One region of the Ruegeria sp. ANG10 genome, then DNA from elsewhere that is predicted to be linked to it. Evidence: riboswitches for the same ligand, from Rfam matches in the RefSeq annotation. Region 1 holds a riboswitch; each other region holds the start of a gene.
The links. A riboswitch is a leader RNA that binds a small molecule or an ion and turns the genes downstream of it on or off. The one in region 1 is predicted to bind cobalamin.
Positions count from the first base shown of each region.

Region 2: it holds a riboswitch for cobalamin, as region 1 does, so the genes downstream of both, AB1A64_RS17135 (hypothetical protein) here and AB1A64_RS06785 (DUF1636 domain-containing protein) in region 1, are expected to answer to the same signal.
Region 3: it holds a riboswitch for cobalamin, as region 1 does, so the genes downstream of both, AB1A64_RS15610 (DUF1636 domain-containing protein) here and AB1A64_RS06785 (DUF1636 domain-containing protein) in region 1, are expected to answer to the same signal.

Region 1 covers NZ_JBFCVU010000002.1:539,187-543,507, forward strand. The annotation lists tRNA gene AB1A64_RS06770 (tRNA-Cys) at 1-15, shown strand, start outside; gene AB1A64_RS06775 (NAD(P)-dependent oxidoreductase) at 60-1,016, opposite strand; gene AB1A64_RS06780 (LysR substrate-binding domain-containing protein) at 1,119-2,003, shown strand; cobalamin riboswitch at 2,076-2,286, shown strand; gene AB1A64_RS06785 (DUF1636 domain-containing protein) at 2,369-2,758, shown strand; gene cobW (cobalamin biosynthesis protein CobW) at 2,755-3,810, shown strand; gene cobN (cobaltochelatase subunit CobN) at 3,814-4,321, shown strand, end outside.
Region 2 covers NZ_JBFCVU010000009.1:50,000-54,320, reverse strand. The annotation lists gene AB1A64_RS17145 (DNA polymerase III subunit gamma/tau) at 1-1,220, opposite strand, end outside; gene AB1A64_RS17140 (dual specificity protein phosphatase family protein) at 1,294-1,788, shown strand; gene AB1A64_RS17135 (hypothetical protein) at 1,790-2,197, opposite strand; cobalamin riboswitch at 2,280-2,501, opposite strand; gene AB1A64_RS17130 (hypothetical protein) at 2,636-3,493, shown strand; RNA gene ffs (signal recognition particle sRNA small type) at 3,526-3,624, opposite strand; gene AB1A64_RS17120 (bifunctional 2',3'-cyclic-nucleotide 2'-phosphodiesterase/3'-nucleotidase) at 3,664-4,321, opposite strand, start outside.
Region 3 covers NZ_JBFCVU010000007.1:170,101-174,421, reverse strand. The annotation lists gene AB1A64_RS15625 (GTP-binding protein) at 1-1,029, shown strand, start outside; gene AB1A64_RS15620 (DUF1826 domain-containing protein) at 1,047-1,661, shown strand; gene AB1A64_RS15615 (DUF6525 family protein) at 1,658-1,930, shown strand; cobalamin riboswitch at 2,098-2,305, shown strand; gene AB1A64_RS15610 (DUF1636 domain-containing protein) at 2,407-2,763, shown strand; gene AB1A64_RS15605 (ABC transporter ATP-binding protein) at 2,760-3,545, shown strand; gene AB1A64_RS15600 (ABC transporter substrate-binding protein) at 3,564-4,321, shown strand, end outside.

The sequences.
Region 1 (4,321 bases):
CGGTACTCGCCTCCACTCCTTTGATTATCTAACGAGTTTTCAAATGCGCGCAGTCTGCGCTATTCGGCCTGACCTCTCTGTGGGATAACTTCATAGCCCGGCTCTTCCGGTTCGTCATCGTGCATCTCGGTCGGGAAACCGGGCGCCGTGATATCCAGCCCGGTCGCGTCCTCCAACCGCTTGATAATATTCGGTGACAGTTCGCGTTCACCATAGCGGGCGATACCGTCTTCGAAAATACGGATCATCACCGGGTTGATTTCCAAGGGCACTCCGGCGCGGTCGGCGACGTCTTGGAACAGTCCAATATCCTTTTTGACAAGGTCCATGGTGAACGAGATATCGCGGGACCCGTTTAGAATGACCTGGCTTTCCGTTTCATGCACGAATGAAGTGCCCGACGAAATCTTTATCGCCTCATAAGTGGTGTTCAAATCCATCCCGGCCGCTTTGGCCGTTACCAGCGCTTCGGCACAGGTGATCAGGTTTGCGGTCGCTAGATAGTTGGTCAGAACTTTTAGGACCGAGGCTGAACCCAACTCCCCCGTGTGCAGCACGCGCCGCCCCATCGTGGTTAAAAACGGCAGAATCCGCTCAAAGGTTTCGCGATCACATCCGGCGAAAATCGAGATATTGCCAGTGGCCGCCCGGTGGCACCCGCCCGAAACCGGGCAATCCACCGCCGCGCCTCCACGCTCGATCACCATGGCCCCCAATCGTTTGACCTCGGCCTCGTCGGTGGTCGACATCTCCATCCAGATCTTGCCTGGCCCGACCTCGGGCAGCATATCATGCATCACTGCGTCCGAGGCCGCCGGGGACGGCAGGCAGGTTATAACAGCATCACAATCCCGCATCATCTGCGCCGGGCTCTCGGCGGCTTCGGCCCCTTTGGCCACAAACTCGGCCACCAAATCGGGGTTAAGGTCGTGAACCGTCAGGTCAATCCCGTTGCGCAGAAGCGAGCCGGACAGTTTGCCGCCCACATTTCCTAAACCGATAAATCCGACTTTCATGTTTCCCTCCTGACGGTCGTATTCGGGCCGAGTATCCGTGTTGTCTGCCAGAAACGAAAATGATTAATAATGCCAATTATGGTCAAAATAATTTGGTGATATATGGATCGCCTTCCAAACCCCACATGGTTGCGCAGCTTTGAAACCGCCGCGCGGCATCTGAATTTTACCACCACAGCAAAAGAGCTGGGCCTGACGCAGACGGCGGTCTCGTTGCACATCCGGTCGCTTGAGGCCGAGCTTGGGCAAAAGCTGTTCACCCGGAATGCCCGCCGGTTGGAACTGACTGAGCTGGGGCAGTCTTATTCGTTGACTGTGCGGCGTGCGCTTGGCGACATCGCCCTGTCCACCAACAGCCTGTTCGGCCCTGCCTCGCGCCAGACCCTGACAATCCGTGCGGCGATATCGACGGCCACCTATTGGGTCGCGGCGGAACTGCCCGACTTTACCGCTCGCCACCCCGAGATCCCAGTACGCCTTGTCTCGCACATCTGGAATGACAGCGTGGCCCCCGGCGATGTGGATGTGGAAATCCGGCTGGGTTATGGCGATTGGCCCGGCGTTCAGTCCGAAAAGCTGACAGACGAAAAGCTGGTACCGGTATGCCGGGCCGGGGACTCGCCCGCGACCCTGAACGTACTGCGGCAAGGCCCTCTGATTCATATCCTTGGATACGAAGACAACTGGGCGCGGTACTTTCAGGCCAACGGGCTCGCGCTTCCGGACCAGCCGCCCCGACATTCGGTGGACACCTCGGTCGCAGCACTGCAGCTTGTGATGGCCGGCGCGGGCTATGCAACGGTACTGGAACGGTTCGCCCGGAATGCGATCCGGCAGGCTGCGCCGATTGCAATTGCAGGCCCTGCGATTCCCTTTGCCCAGTCGCATTACCTGATCAGTACACAAGGCGCTGCCCAACCGACCGCTGCGGCAGGGTTGTTTTGCGCCTGGCTGCGGGAAAGGCTGGCCGCTGATGCCGCGGATTGACATAGGCTGGTCGCTTTTTTGGCTTGAGCGATTTCACCACGCGCCTCGTGCTTGACAAGCCCCCTGCCCGTGCCGCATGTCGCTTGCGTTGGTGTCCATCTTAGGATGGATGAAAAGGGAATGCGTCAGCGGGTGACCGTCAAACGCAGCCGCCCCCGCGACCGTGACCGGAGAGGGTGCCCAAATGCCACTGGCCCGAAAGGCCGGGAAGGCGGGACATCCGCCGGGGCAAACGCCTCGACATCCGCAAGCCGGGAGACCTGCCAGCGCCCGAAGTTGAAACCGGACGGGGTGATCCGGTGTCGGGTCCATGTGCAGACGTGGCCCGCATGAAACCCCGTCCCCTGCGAAGAGGATTTGGGGGGATGAGAGACGTGACCGAGACTGCACCAGTCGAGCTGCTGGTCTGCACCACCTGTCGTCGTGGGCTGCCGATTGAGGACGATGCACAGCGTCCGGGCACCCTGCTGCACAAGGCACTGGAAGACGCCGGTTTGCCCGACGGGATCGAGCTGAAACCGGTCGAATGCCTGTCGAACTGCGATCAAGGGTGTTCCATCGTGCTGCGCGGCGGTCCGACCCGCTGGACCTTTGTGTACGAAAACCTGAACGAAACCGACCATGTCGACACCATCGTCGAAGGCGTCACTAAGTACCTCGCCGCCGAAGACGGTCTGGTCAAATGGCGCGAACGTCCCGAACATTTCCGCAAAAACTGTGCGGCCCGCATTCCCCCGATTGGAGCCCTGAAATGAGCAATCTCGAAAAACTCCCTGTCACTGTGATCACCGGCTTTCTGGGCTCGGGCAAAACCACGCTGGTCAAGCACCTGATGCAGAACCCGCAGGGCAAGCGTCTGGCCGTTGTCGTCAACGAATTCGGCGATGTGGGTGTCGATGGCGACATCCTGAAATCCTGCGCCATTCCGGATTGCCCGGCGGAAAACATCATGGAACTGGCCAATGGCTGCATCTGCTGCACCGTGGCCGATGATTTCATTCCGACTATCGAGGCGCTGATGGCGCTGGAACCGCGCCCCGATCATATCCTGATCGAAACTTCGGGCCTGGCCCTGCCCAAACCGTTGCTGAAAGCGTTTGACTGGCCCGATATCCGCTCGAAAATCACCGTGGACGGCGTGATCGCGCTGGCCGATGCCGAGGCCGTGGCCGCCGGGCGTTTTGCCCCGAATGTCGAAGCCGTCGACGCCCAGCGCCTGGCTGACGATTCGATCGACCATGAAACGCCCCTGTCCGAGGTGTTCGAGGATCAGATTTCGTGCGCCGACATCATCCTGCTAACCAAGCCTGACCTAGCCGGCCCGGAAGGTGTGGCGAAGGCCAAAGAAGTGATCGCAGCCGAGGCTCCACGCCCGCTGCCCGTCGTCGAAGTCGCCGAAGGTGCCGTTGACGTGCGCGTTGTGCTGGGTCTTGAGGCAGCCGCCGAGGATGACATGGACGCGCGGCCAAGCCATCACGATGGTCACCATGATCACGAACATGACGATTTCGAAAGCATCATCATCGAGCTGCCGGAACAGACAGACCCGGCCCAACTGGTCGCCAATATCGAACGTCTTGCCAATGAGCTGAACATCCTGCGCGTCAAGGGCTATGCCGCTGTTCAAGGCAAGCCGATGCGTCTGTTGGTTCAGGCTGTTGGCGCCCGCGTTCGTCATCAATACGACCGCCCTTGGGAATCCGGCGAAGAGCGCCGCTCGCGTCTGGTGGTGATCGCCGAGCATGACGACATCAAAGAGGCTGAAATCCGCGATATCCTCGTGGGAGTGACCGAGGCTGCCGAGTAAGCCATGCACGTCGTCTTCCGCGAAAGCCACGGGCTCGAAGAAACTGAGACCCCGACCGATCTGGGCCAAAGTCCGGCGGATCTGGTGGTGCTGTCCTTTTCGGACAGCGACCTTGGCGCTTTCGCGGCAGGCTGGCATCGCGGTGGCGGGGCTGAGGGGCGGATGCCGACGATGCGGTTGGCCAATCTGACGGCGTTGAAACACCCCCTGTCCGTTGACACCTATGTTGAACAGACGTTGGAAGGTTCCAAAGGTATCCTGATCCGTCTGATCGGTGGTGTGCCCTACTGGTCTTATGGTCTGCAACAGGTTCTGACTCTCGCGCAGACCAAAGGGATCGCATTGGCCGTATTGCCCGCAGACGGGCGCGAAGACACGCGGTTGGATGACTACTCCACCCTGCCCGTTTCCACTCTGCGGCGGCTTGCGCATCTGTGCGATACCGGCGGCGAGGTTGCGGCGCAGGCCGCGCTGGCGCAGATGGCGCTAGCAGCGGGGCTTTATGCCGGGC
Region 2 (4,321 bases), on a different contig from region 1:
TCTTGCAGACGTTTGATCAGTTCTTCCGGGCTGGGCAGATCGGCCACGTGGGTCAGGCGGATCACCGCCATCTCAGCAGTCATCATGGCATTTGGGGCGGCTGAGACCTCTTCAAGGGCTTTTAGCAACATCTGCCACATCCGGGTCAGGACTCGCATCGGCAGGGCCTCGGCCATTTGTTGACCACGCGCGCGTTCGTCCTGGGATACGGTGGGGTCATTGGCTGCGTCTGGCGTGATTTTAACAACAGAGATCCAATGGGTGATCTCTGCCAGGTCACGCAGGACGGCCAGCGGATCGGCACCTTCGGCATATTGCCCGCCCAACTCGGTCAGCGCGCCCGCGGCATCCCCGCGAAGGATCATGCCCATCAGGTCCAGTACCCGGCCACGATCAGCCAGGCCCAGCATCGCGCGGACCTGATCGGCGCTGGTTTCACCCGCCCCGTGCGAGATCGCCTGATCCAGCAGTGAGGTCGCATCCCGGGCCGAGCCTTCAGCCGCACGGGTAATCAGCGCCAGCGCGTCATCCGCGATCTGGGCATTTTCCGCCGATGCGATCTTGCTGAGCAGGTCGATCATGTCCTCGGGTTCGATCCGGCGCAGGTCGAACCGCTGACAGCGTGACAACACTGTCACCGGCACCTTGCGAATCTCGGTGGTGGCAAAGATGAACTTCACATGCTCGGGCGGTTCCTCAAGCGTCTTGAGCAGCGCGTTGAACGCGCTGGTCGACAGCATGTGGACCTCGTCGATGATATAGATCTTGTAGCGTGCGCTGGCAGCGCGATAGCGGACGCTGTCGATGATCTCTCGGATGTCATTCACACCGGTGCGGCTGGCGGCATCCATCTCCATCACGTCGACATGGCGGCCTTCCATAATGGCCACGCAATGTTCGCACTGGCCGCAGGGCTCAGTCGTTGGCTTGCCTTCACCATCCGGACCGATGCAGTTCATGCCCTTGGCGATGATCCGCGCCGTGGTGGTTTTGCCGGTGCCGCGGATGCCGGTCATGATGAAGGCCTGCGCGATCCGGTCGGCCTCGAACGCGTTTTTCAGCGTGCGCACCATTGCGTCCTGACCGACGAGATCGGCAAAGGTTTCCGGGCGGTATTTGCGGGCAAGAACCTGATAGGCGGGGCTGGGCGTGTCGTTCATGTCTGCTCTGTCGGATTCGGGTTCCGATGCAGCGTAGAGACCCCTGCCGCCCGCGTCCACAGCAGGCTTGGGAGAATTTGGGTTTGCAGCGCAGTTTGCGCATCTTACAAGCGAGCATCAGGGAGGGTTCGTAGTGAGCCAGTTCGCAATTCACTCCGTTCAGCTTGGAAACGGCACCGTTGCCTTGTCGCCCCTTCCGGGGCGCGGTGGCGCGTATACGCGGGATTTGGGAGCGATCCGCAACTGGCAGCCGGATCTTGTGATCTCGATGACCACCGAGATCGAAATGCTGCAAGAGGGCGCAGGTGGGCTGGGTGACGACCTGCGGGCACTCAATATCGAATGGGCGCACCTGCCAGTCGCGGATTTCGGCACGCCGCCCACTGAGGTTGACGCGGCGTGGGGCAGTGTCAGCCCTGCGGCGACTGATATCCTGTCCCGCGGAGGGCGGGTGCTGGTGCATTGCCGGGGCGGCTGTGGCCGGTCCGGGATGATCGTGCTGCGCCTTATGGTCGAGCATGGCGAAGACCCCGAGACAGCGTTGACCCGTTTGCGTGCGGTGCGGCCCTGCGCCGTCGAGACCGACGGCCAGATGGAATGGGCCGCCCTTGGGCGGACGCGCGACTAGATCAGAGCGCCACCTGCCGTTCTGCCTGTGCTACCGGGTTGGGCGGGATCGCTGTGACCTCAAGCATGGCGCAGGGTGGAGTGGTTAGCATGCCTGCAGGGCGTATAGTCACATCCGGGCCGAACATCATATCTGCGTAATCATCCAGCGACTCGAGGGGCACATCCTCGCTTGTTCCACAAAAGACGCGGATCAAGTCTTTTTGCGCGCGAAACCGAGCGCTGCAGCCTTGCGTGCAATAGGCCAGCTCAGTGCTGCCGTCGAACTCAAAATCAGGCGTGGTTGCCGGAACGGCAGCGTCCATCGCCTGTACGATCGCGCGCGCCATCTGTGCCAATGCCGGACAGGTTTTGCCTGTGCGTTGACAGACAGTTGCGGAATATTTGTGTGTCCTTGTCTTCCAGATCATATTGCGCCCTCCGCGCGCGGGACAGGGGCAAGGATCAGGTGTGGCAGCGTACTGACGACCTGCCCGGACGCCCCGCCCGAGTTTCGGTTTCTTGTTCGATGGCAGGTCTCCTGACTTGCGGGTCGTTGCGTTGCCGACCTTCCCAGCCTTACGGCCAGTGGTGTTTCGGCATTGCTCACCGCTTACAGTTGCGGGGGCAGTCGCGGCTTTGGTTCGTTCCGGTTTCCCGGGCAGAACCGCACCGTGTTCCCTTTTCATCCCGCCCCGGCGACCGGGGACGAGAACCATCACCCAATCGCTAGCGGGTAGGGGTGACCTGAGTCAAGCCACCTTTTGGTGGGGCAAAGTGGACGCGTGGTCATGCTGAAACAGGATTGACTTAGGGTGGCAAACGATAACGTTTGGGTGGTGAACTAATCGGTTCAGATTGAGGGCGCCATGCTGGATACCGCACAAGCTGTTTTGACCGAGGATTTTCAGTTTCCTTCGGGTTCGACCCAACTGTCGGCTAGGCTGTACCTGCCGGTGGCCGAACCCCGGACCGCTGTGGTGATTCACAGTGCCACCGGGGTGCCGCGCGACTATTACCAGCACTTTGCGCGCTGGTTGGCTGCGGAACATGGCATGGCCTGTCTGACCTATGATTACAGCGATTTTGGTCATTCGCTGAGCAGACCATTGAAGTCAGCTCAGGCCACGATGGCGGATTGGGCGCTGATCGACATGCCTGCGGCACGGGCCGAGATGCGCAGGCGATACCCCGACGCGCAGCACTGGAGCATCGGCCATTCCGTCGGCGGTATGCTGGGGCCGATTCAGCCCGATATTGATCAGATCGACCGCATGATCTGCGTCTGTGCCGGGCCGGTGACTGTGTCGGACCATCCCTGGCCTTATCGAGCGTTGGCTTTGTTGTTTTGGTACGGGCATGCGCCTCTGGCCGTGAAAGCGCTGGGTTATCTGCCGGGCAAGGCACTGGGATTCGGGTCGGACCTGCCTGCCAGCGTGTATTGGCAGTGGCGCCGCTGGTGTACTGCGCCGCGCAACTATCTGCCCGAAATTGGCGTGACCCTGCCCGAGGCCCGCTGGGCGCAGTCAGACACACCCGTGGATCTGTTCAGCTTTGAGGATGACGATCTGGTGCCAAAGAACGCGGTCTGGCGGCTGGCTGATCTGTACGGACCCAACGCACGCCGCCATTTGTTGTCTCCGGGCGAGTTCGGCCTGTCCAAGGTTGGCCATATCGGTGCATTTGCCCGGCGCAGCGCGGCGGTCTGGCCACGGCTGATTGCCTAGGCCTGTTCGCAACAATTCAATGTCGGGAGTTTAAGTGAGAGGTTGGACATCGACCCAAGCGGGGCTCGTTGTGGCTGCTTCCTTCCGGACCTGACCAGGTTGGCGAGGCGCTCGCCCGCGCCAACCTCTCGGGGTTTGATATAGGCAACGGGCGCAGGAAACACAACCCGTCAGAGCGTCAAACGGATCAGCAAAAAGCCCTCATCGTCTTCTCCGACGACGAGGGGGTCATATTCTTCAAGCTCGGCAATGTGGGTTTGTGCCTTCGGGCCGGTTCTTAACAGCACAGTCGTGCCCTGCATCGGGGCAAAGCCAAAAGGATAGGGCGCATACTGCAAGGGATCCTGCGGCAGTGCGCTGGACAGATAGTCCTGCAAGACGCGCTGAACAGGCAGATTCGGCAGCGCGATGGGTTCGGCCTGATCAACAAAGGGAAAGTGACCCCCGCCATTGGCGCGGTAATTGTTCAGTGCGACGACGAACCGTTGATCGGCGGCCATTGGTTGGCCGTCAAAGCGAATGTTGCGAATGCGCCGGTTGACGGGGTCGATCAAGTGGCCGCCAGCGTCGAACCGAGCCGGCTGAGAGAGATCAAACTGGTAAGTAAGTCCCTGTATAATATCATAATTATGTCCCGCCCTGTTGATGTCGACCAATGTGGTCTGATGTCCCGGTGTAATCTGGTTGAATACGCCTGCAGACATCTCAAGCCAGTCGCTGATCTGCTCTCCAGTGACAGCTACCGCCTGCAGCTCATTGGGAAACGCGTACATGTCGTTGACATGGCGCAGGCATATCTGGCCGGGCGGGACGTCGGTGAAAAACCGG
Region 3 (4,321 bases), on a different contig from region 1:
GATGAAACTCTGGTTGAAATGTCGAATGGCTGCATCTGTTGCACCCTTCGGGACGATCTTTTGGAGGAAGTCCGGCGCCTCGCTGCGGAAGGACGTTTTGACTACCTGCTGATTGAGTCCACAGGCATTTCTGAACCCTTGCCCGTGGCAGCAACTTTCGATTTCCGGGATGAAGCTGGCGACAGCTTGTCCGACGTGGCGCGGCTCGACACCATGGTAACGGTTGTCGATGCGGTGAACTTGCTGAACGATTTCTCGTCCCACGATTTCCTGCGAGACCGAGGCGAAACGATGGGTGAGGAAGACGAGCGAACGCTGGTCCACTTGCTTACGGATCAAATAGAATTCTCTGATGTCGTGGTTCTGAACAAGGTTGATGATGCAGGGCCGGAAAAAGTTGATGCGGCCCGCAAGATCATCCGCAGTCTGAATGCAGATGCCGAGATCATCGAGACCAACCACTCGGAAGTTGCCGCAGAAAAGATCCTGGACACTGGCCTCTTTGACTTCGAGCAAGCCCATGAACACCCAATGTGGGCAAAGGAACTGTACGGATTTGCCGACCACGTGCCTGAGACTGAGGAATACGGGGTTGCGTCATACGTTTACCGGGCGCGACTTCCGTTCGTTCCCGAACGCATTTTAGACGTTCTCAACGGTGATCTGCCAGGGGTGATCCGGGCCAAAGGCCACTTTTGGATTTCAACACGCCCCGACTGGGTGGCTGAATTTTCACTCGCCGGTGCATTGTCCAGCGTCAAACCACTCGGCACTTGGTGGGCATCGGTGCCCGAAGAGCTACGCCCCACACATGACAGCGCTCGCGCCTATATGCAGGCCCACTGGCAAGAGCCGTGGGGCGACCGCCGTCAAGAGATCGTTTTCATCGGTGCCAGTATCGACTGGCCGGGGTTGAAGGCACGATTGGACAATTGCCTTATGCCAGCAGTTACGGCGGCAGGGCCCGACAATTTGCCGGACCTTCCTGACCCCTTCCCGATTTGGCGCCGGGTAGAGGATGCCGCATGAACTTCGTCAGAAAACCCGTGAAAGACAAGGTCACCGGTGTGAGCTTCGCAGATGATCCAGCGTCGCTCCGCACTTTTGCACAGCCAAGCTGTGCCGCTATGATTTGGCGCCGGCGAACCCCGCCGGAAATGCAACGCTGGCTTGACCGGCTTGACCCCGAAGCTTTGCCAAGTGGGCGCGTCATTCTTCCGCCAAGCGCCATTCAAACGACCGTGGGACAACTCTGCGATATCTCCGGCTTGGCTGACGGCCCAGAAAAAGCGTGGCTTCAGGACGATATCTCTTCTCTGGCCGATATCTTCTGTGAATTGATGAACGCCAAGTTCCTGCGGCTGCGGCTGGATGTTGTCACTACCAATGCTTGCCGTAAATTCCATACCGATGCGGTCACCGCCAGGTTGGTCTGCACCTATCGTGGCACTGGAACACAATATGGCACTTCGACCGATGGAAGCGATCCCAAGCGAGTGTTCACCGTTCAGACCGGCGCGCCGATCCTGCTTCGGGGAACACTCTGGCCCGAGCGACCATCGTCAGGGGTGGTGCACCGCTCACCTCCGATCGAAGGTACCAATGAAACCCGTCTCGTCTTGGTTTTGGACCCAGTGCAAAATCCGGAAACCGAAGCATGAGACGTAACCTCGGGCAATGCAGCTTACGCCGCAAGCGGCGATCAAGCGATCCGATGGATGCGTTTGACGGCCTTCCAGCCCCGTTGCGACAGTGGTTGTCAGAAGCGGCATTGCCATGGTCCCCGGTATCCGCGCGCCGTATCTGGTCAAAATCGCGGGCCAAGGGGCTTTCATCAGAAGAAACGCTCATGTCGCTCAGTCGGGCCGAAGCTAGAACGCTCGCGCGCGACCGACAATCGACTGCGTTCAAATTGAATTCCCAGACCTGAAGGACAAAAAATGCCACTTCTATCACAGCCTGCTGTCGCAACGCCTGCGGCTTTAGAGGCTGCTCTTGCAGTCACTACACATGAGACAGATTTCGAAACTGTGAGCGTTTGAGTTCCGGTCGAAAGGTTGTTGTTTCAAATCGTGATTGACATGGCCCCCAGTCTAAGACAAGCAAGGGCCAGATGGTTCCCGATGGTCCGCCCAAGGGATGAAAAGGGAATACGGTGCGGTTCGCCACTTTGGCGCCAAATCCGTGACTGCCCCCGCAACTGTAAGCGGTGAGCGACGCCAAAATCCACTGGCCATTAGGCCGGGAAGGTTGGCCAAGCATCGACCCGCAAGTCAGGAGACCTGCCATCACATGTTCAACCAACCCGGGGCGGGGCGTCCTGGAAGGAGGCTTTGATGGCACGTCTGAAACGTGTGTACATGATCGGCACCTTCTGTCCGCGCTTGGCTTCAAGCGGAGCGGACAATGCCGGAAACACCTGACCATTTCCTTCTGATCTGCTCGACCTGCACCGGGGCATTGCCTGTTGATGCCGTGCGCAATGCGTTGACCGGCAGGTTGCCAACCGGGTTCGCAGTGCGCACCGTTACCTGCATGGCGGGCTGCGCGCGACCAACGACCGTCGGATTTCAGGCCGCTGGCAAAGCTCAGTACCTGTTCGGCGATATTGAAACTGCCGAAGATGTCGACGCGTTGGCGGAATTCGCACATCAGTACCGCAACGTCGCAGACGGTTGGACCAACGCGACGGACCGGCCGCAACCACTATTTACAAAAACCCTTTCTCGTTTGCCTCGAATTCAATTGGAGGAGCCATCATGACGACCTCATCTTTTCTGGTTGCGCGTGATCTCGAATATTATGCGCTCAATGGTGACGTTCTTCTGCAAGGCGTCTCGTTTGAATTGGCCGAGGGCGCGATACTGGCAATTGCCGGTCCGAATGGGGCGGGAAAAACCACGCTTTTGAACCTTCTGTGCGGGGCGGCTGAGATTGTATTGGGCAATGTATTGGTCAAGGAACGCAGCCTGAAACATATGCCCGCTATGGAACGTGCCCGCATGATCGCGGTTGTGGGCCAGCAAGAGCAGCCGGATGGCAGGTTGCTATTGCGGGACTATGTTGCCATGGGCCAGATTCCGATCTGGGCCGACCGATCCGCAGTTGAACATGCCAGGGAACTGAACAGAATCCTTGACCTGACCGACCTTGGTGCGCTGGCAGACAAGCGCATGGCGGTACTGTCCGGGGGCGAACGTCAACGCGCGCATATCGCCCGAGCTCTGGCACAGAACCCATCGTTGTTATTTCTGGATGAGCCGACCAACCATCTCGATCCGGATGCCAAGGGTCGGATGCTGTCTCTGGTCGCCGAACTGGGCATCACGGTTGTGATGATTGTCCATGATCTGGTCATGATCCCGGAATTCGCCACCCACGTGGCCCTGATGAAATCTACGCGGCTCACGGGATTTGGCCCCGTGGCCGAAGTGCTGACCCCCGAGCGGGTCCGCGATACTTTTGGCGTTGAATACCTGTGCTTTCACCACGAAGGCCGCGTGATTCCAGCGCTGGATATCCGTAAATCCACAATCTCAACCTAAACCAAGGAACATTCCCCAATGAAACACATCTGGTCCGTGACGCTGGTCACAGCCATGGCAGGCGGTGCGTCCGCCCACGAGGTCACCGTCGACAACTGCGGAGCGCCGCTGGTGTTCGAAACCCAGCCTGAGCGTCTGGTTGTGCATGACATGAACATGACCGATATGGCCTTCGCGTTGGGCCTGCAGGACAAAATCGTCGGACTGACCGGCATCACCGGCTGGTACAAAACCAGCCCGGAATTCGACACCCTGCGCGGTGATATCCCCGAACTGGCACCGAAATACCCAACTGTCGAAAACCTTGTTGCCGTGGAGCCCGACCTGTTTTTTGCTGGCTGGTATTACGGCATGAAACCAGGCGGAGATGTGACCCCGGATACGCTGGAGCCCTTTGGTATCAAAACCATGATCCTGACCGAAAGCTGTGTGCATCTGGACAAGGATCGCCCCGAAGCCAGCATGAACCTGCTATTCAATGACGTCCTGCGCCTGGGTCAGGTCATGCACGTCGAAGACAAGGCCGAGGCGCTGGTCACGGGCTGGAAAGACGAACTCTCAGCGATCGAAGCGCAGACTGCCGACCTGGCGAAACCCCGCGTTTTCTTGCTGGACGGCCCGGCGGACGCGCCATTCACCGCAGGTAAGTTCGCCATCCCCGATGCTATGATTGCTGCCGCGGGTGGTGAAAACGTGACCCACGACATGGAAACAAGCTGGGGCCGAACCTCGTGGGAGGCGGTTGCCGCTGCTAACCCGGAATTCCTTGTGCTGCT